DNA from 2 places in the Allobosea sp. LjRoot90 genome. Region 1 is predicted to be linked to the other one. Evidence: predicted binding sites of a transcription regulator. Region 1 holds the regulator's gene; the other holds the start of a gene.
The links. Region 1 encodes PhoB, which activates phosphate uptake and scavenging genes when phosphate is short. Its sites were predicted from a motif close to TGTCATNNANCTGTCAT; they were not measured.

Region 1 (2,195 bases):
GCCTGACGACCGCCGCCGATTAAACGGTTACAGAAGCCGGCCCCTGGGCCGGCTTTTTTCGTCGACGGCCAGGTTCGATGCACGAGGCATCCATGAACATCCCCGGACCTAGCCCGATCGAATACGCCTGCGCCCTGCCGATCAGGGAGGGGCGGCTCCTGCTGGGGCTGAGGTCGCCGCATCGCCGGAACCGCCCATCCTGCTGGGATACGATTGGTGGTCACCTCGAGCCCGGCGAGGCGGCGGAGACGGCGCTTGTCCGCGAGCTTCAGGAGGAGATCGACATCACGCCGACAAGCTTTCGCCATTTCGAGACCATCGAGACGACGGAGACGGACGGCGTCACCCCCGCGCTGTGGCATCTGTTCACTGTGACCGAATGGACCGGCGGCGAACCCGCGATCAGCAATGACGAACATAGCGAGATCGGCTGGTTCACTTTCGGCGAGGCCCAATTGCTGACGCCGCTGGCGTCTGAGGCCTATCGCCCAGCCTTCGCTCGGCTGGCCGCAGCCTTCGGGCCGGGCACGTAATGGCTACGCTCGCGATCTATGCGGGAGCGGCGCTGGCCGAGATCGCCGGCTGCTTCGCCTTCTGGGCCTGGCTGAAACTGGACAAGCCAGTTTGGTGGCTGCTGCCGGGTCTGGTCGCGCTCGCAACCTTCGCCTGGCTGCTGACGCTGGTCGACAGCCCTGCGGCCGGGCGCGCCTTCGCCGCTTATGGCGGTGTTTATATCGTCGCGTCGCTGGCCTGGATGGCGCTCATCGAGAAGGTCGCACCGGATCGCTACGATCTAGCCGGCGCGGCGCTCTGCCTCGCCGGTGCAGCGGTCATCGTCGCAGCGCCGCGCTGACGGAAGCGTCAGGCGCGCGCAAAGGTCTCGTCGAAGGCGTAGCCGGCGCCGCGCACGGTACGCAGCGGATCCTTGGCATTGGCCGGGGTGATCGCCTTGCGCAGGCGCCCGACATGGACGTCGACGGTGCGCTCGTCGATATAGACGTCGCGGCCCCAGACCGCGTCGAGCAGTTGCGCGCGCGAATAGACGCGGCCGGGCGCCTGCATCAGGAATTCGAGCAGGCGGAATTCGGTCGGCCCGAGATGCAGCTCGGCGCCGGCCCTGCGGACGCGCCGCGTCGTGCGGTCGAGCTCGAGATCACCGGCCGCGAGCAGGCCGGCGACATGGCCGGGCTTGGCCCGGCGCAGCAGCGCCTGGATGCGGGCGATCAGCTCGGGCAACGAGAACGGCTTGACGACATAATCGTCGGCGCCGGTGGCGAGGCCGCGCACGCGCTCAGTCTCCTCGCCGCGCGCCGTCAGCATGATGATCGGCACGCGCTCGGTATCGCGCCGCGTGCGCAGGCGCCGGCAGAGCTCGATGCCGGAGAGGCCGGGCAGCATCCAGTCGAGCAGGACGAGGTCCGGCGTGTGATCGCGCAGATGGAGCTCGGCATCGTCGCCGCGCGCCACGCTGTCGACCTCGAAGCCTTCGGCCTCGAGATTATAGCGCAGGAGCAGGGTCAGCGGCTCCTCGTCCTCGACGATCAGGATGCGTGCGGGCATGTCAGCGTCCGTTCAATCCTGGGCCGGTTCAGCCATTGGCCGTTGGCAAGTCGACGAGGATGTTGGTGGTGTCGAGCTTCGGCCGGGTCTCGTCTATGGACTGGCCGGTGACGAGATAATGGATGGTCTCGGCGATGTTGGTGGTGTGGTCGCCGATGCGCTCGACATTCTTGGCACAGAACAGAAGGTGCGTGCAGAAGGTGATGTTGCGCGGGTCCTCCATCATGTAGGTCAGGAGTTCGCGGAACAGCGAGGTGTAGAGCGCGTCGATCTCGTCGTCGCGGCGCCAGACCTCCATCGCCTTCTGCTCGTTGCTGGCGGCATAGGCGTCGAGCACGTCCTTGAGCTGGGCCTGGACCAGGCGGCTCATATGCTCGAGACCGACGACGGCCCGATGCGGCGGCGAGAACTGGCCGGAGATGGCGACGGCGCGCTTGGCGATGTTCTTGGCGAGGTCGCCGACGCGCTCGATATCGGCGGCGATGCGGATCGCCGAGATCAGCTCGCGCAGGTCGTTGGCGAGCGGCTGGCGCCGGGCGATGGTCAGCACCGCCTTCTCCTCGACATCGCGCTGGAGATTGTCGAGGCGCTGGTCGGCGCTGATGATCTTCTGGGCGAGCGCGGTGTCGCGGCGC
Region 2 (2,195 bases), on a different contig from region 1:
GCTCTTGGGTACGCGCACTTCGACATTGCCTGCGCCCGAGCGGGCGACCCGGTCGTGCAGCGGCGCCAGCCTGCGGCTGTCGAGGTCGGTGGCAAAGATGCGCCCCTTGCCGTTCAGGATCGCGGCCAGCGCCAGCGTCTTGCCGCCGGCGCCGGCGCAAAGGTCGACGACTGTCATGCCGGGCTGCGCGCCGGCGAGCAGGGTCACGAGCTGCGAGCCCTCATCCTGGATCTCGAATTCGCCATCGAAGAAACTCGGCTCGCTCTGCAGCGATGGCCCGCGCCCGTCGGGGCCGTGCAGGAAGCGCAGGGCATCGGGAGACCAGGCGCCCGGCTCCGGCTGAAGATGGCTGAGCGCTGCGCGCAGCCTGTCGCGATCCGTCTTCAGTCGATTGGTGCGGATATCGGCCGGCGCCCTGCCCGCCAGTGCCTGCCCTTCCGCGACCGCGTCATCCCCGAAACCGGTCATGAAAGAGGGCCAGAGCCAGTCCGGTACATCGGCGCGCACCCAGCCGGGCGCCGCATTGAGATCGAAGGCAACGAGCCCCGCGACTTCGAACTCGGTCAGCGGCGCAGGGGCATGATTCTGCCCGTTGAAGAGCTCCGAAATCTCTTCGACCGCCATGCCGCGCTGGCTGACCAACATGCCAAGCACGAGCGCCCGCGGCGTTTCCTCACCGAGCGCATGGGCGGAAGAGGCCCGGCGGCGCAACGCGTCATAGACCAGCGAGGCAACCGCGGCGCGGTCCTTGGAGCCGGCGAAACGACGCGACAGGCCCCAATCCTTCAGCGCATCGGCGGCCGGGCGCCGACGCTCGATCAGGTCCGCCAGAACCTCGATGGCGGCGCTGATACGGGCAGCAGGAGTCATGTCCGGCAGTTCCTGTGATTGCTCTTGGTCTTGGCACTTGTCCCAGACGCGATCTGGAACGATTCCGAAGCGCGAAAGGACCCTTGACGCCCTCGTCCCACAGGGCGCAAGACGATACAACTCCTTCCGTAACGCAACCGCCTAGGGATCCTGCAATGACCACCTTCGCCCGTCTCGCGCTCGCCGGCCTGTTCTGCCTGTCGCTGGCCGCCTGCGCCACCCAGCCGGTCGACACCACGCCGCCGCCGTCCAAGCGCCTCGACGCCAAGACCACGCTCGAAGGCCGCCGCTGAGCCTCCTGCCTCCCGCGCTCGCCGCCACTGGCAAGTGAGCGCCTGGAATGCCTAAGAGACACCTTCGCGGTGCCGGTTTCCCGGCATCGCGAAGGAGCAAGCGGGCCTTCACCGGCCTGTCATATCGACCGAGCAGTTTCGCGACCTTCCACGGGACACGAGGATCGGACGAGATGAAGCCCCTGTTGCAGCCGGCCACGATGCTGGCGACCTTTGTCCTCGCGCTGGCCGCGCCGGCCCTGGCGCAGAGCCCGGCGTCGACGCTGGACGGCAAGCCGGCCCTGATCGTCGGCCATCGCGGCGCCAGCGGCTATCTGCCGGAACATACGCTCGAAGCCTACAAGCTCGCGATCGAGCATGGCGTCGATTTCATCGAGCCCGATCTGGTCTCGACCAAGGACGGCCACCTCGTGGTTCGTCACGAGCCGATGCTGTCGGGCACCACCGACGTCTCGACCCGGCCGGAATTCGCCGCGCGCAAGACGACCCGCAAGATCGACGGCGTCGACACCACCGACTGGTTCGCCTCCGACTTCACCCTCGCCGAGATCAAGACGTTGCGGGCCAAGCAGGCCTTTGCCGACCGCGACCAATCGCATAACGGCAAGTACGAGATCCCGACGCTGCAGCAGGTCATCGACCTCGCCAAGGCCGAGAGCACCCGGACCGGCCGCACGATCGGCATCTATCCGGAAATCAAGCACTCGACCTATCACTCGGCTACCGGCCTTGCGATCGAGGACAAGCTGCTCGATCAGCTCAAGGCGGCTGGCTGGACCGAGAAGACCTCGCCGGTGTTCATCCAGAGCTTCGAGACCGCCAACCTCAAATATCTGCGCGGCAAGACGCAGCTGCGCCTGATCCAGTTGGTCGATGCGGACGATGTCGACAAGGACGGCGGCATCGTGCTCGCCGCTCCGTTCGACAAGCCCTACGACTTCGCCGTCACCGGCGACAAACGCACCTTCAAGGACCTCGTCACCGCCGAGGGCCTGAAGGAGATCAAGACCTATGCCGACGGCGTCGGTCCCT

Region 2: the regulator PhoB is predicted to act here: its motif matches at 1,270-1,286, upstream of ACSQ3M_RS05490 (glycerophosphodiester phosphodiesterase).

Annotation. Positions count from the first base shown of each region.
Region 1 is NZ_CAXUTF020000006.1:162,601-164,795, forward strand. Features, by position in the region: gene ACSQ3M_RS21430 (GcrA family cell cycle regulator) at 1-6, shown strand, start outside; gene ACSQ3M_RS21435 (NUDIX hydrolase) at 93-533, shown strand; gene ACSQ3M_RS21440 (YnfA family protein) at 533-853, shown strand; gene phoB (phosphate regulon transcriptional regulator PhoB) at 862-1,560, opposite strand; gene phoU (phosphate signaling complex protein PhoU) at 1,589-2,195, opposite strand, start outside.
Region 2 is NZ_CAXUTF020000001.1:1,167,747-1,169,941, forward strand. Features, by position in the region: gene ACSQ3M_RS05480 (RsmB/NOP family class I SAM-dependent RNA methyltransferase) at 1-870, opposite strand, end outside; gene ACSQ3M_RS05485 (hypothetical protein) at 1,026-1,163, shown strand; gene ACSQ3M_RS05490 (glycerophosphodiester phosphodiesterase) at 1,337-2,195, shown strand, end outside.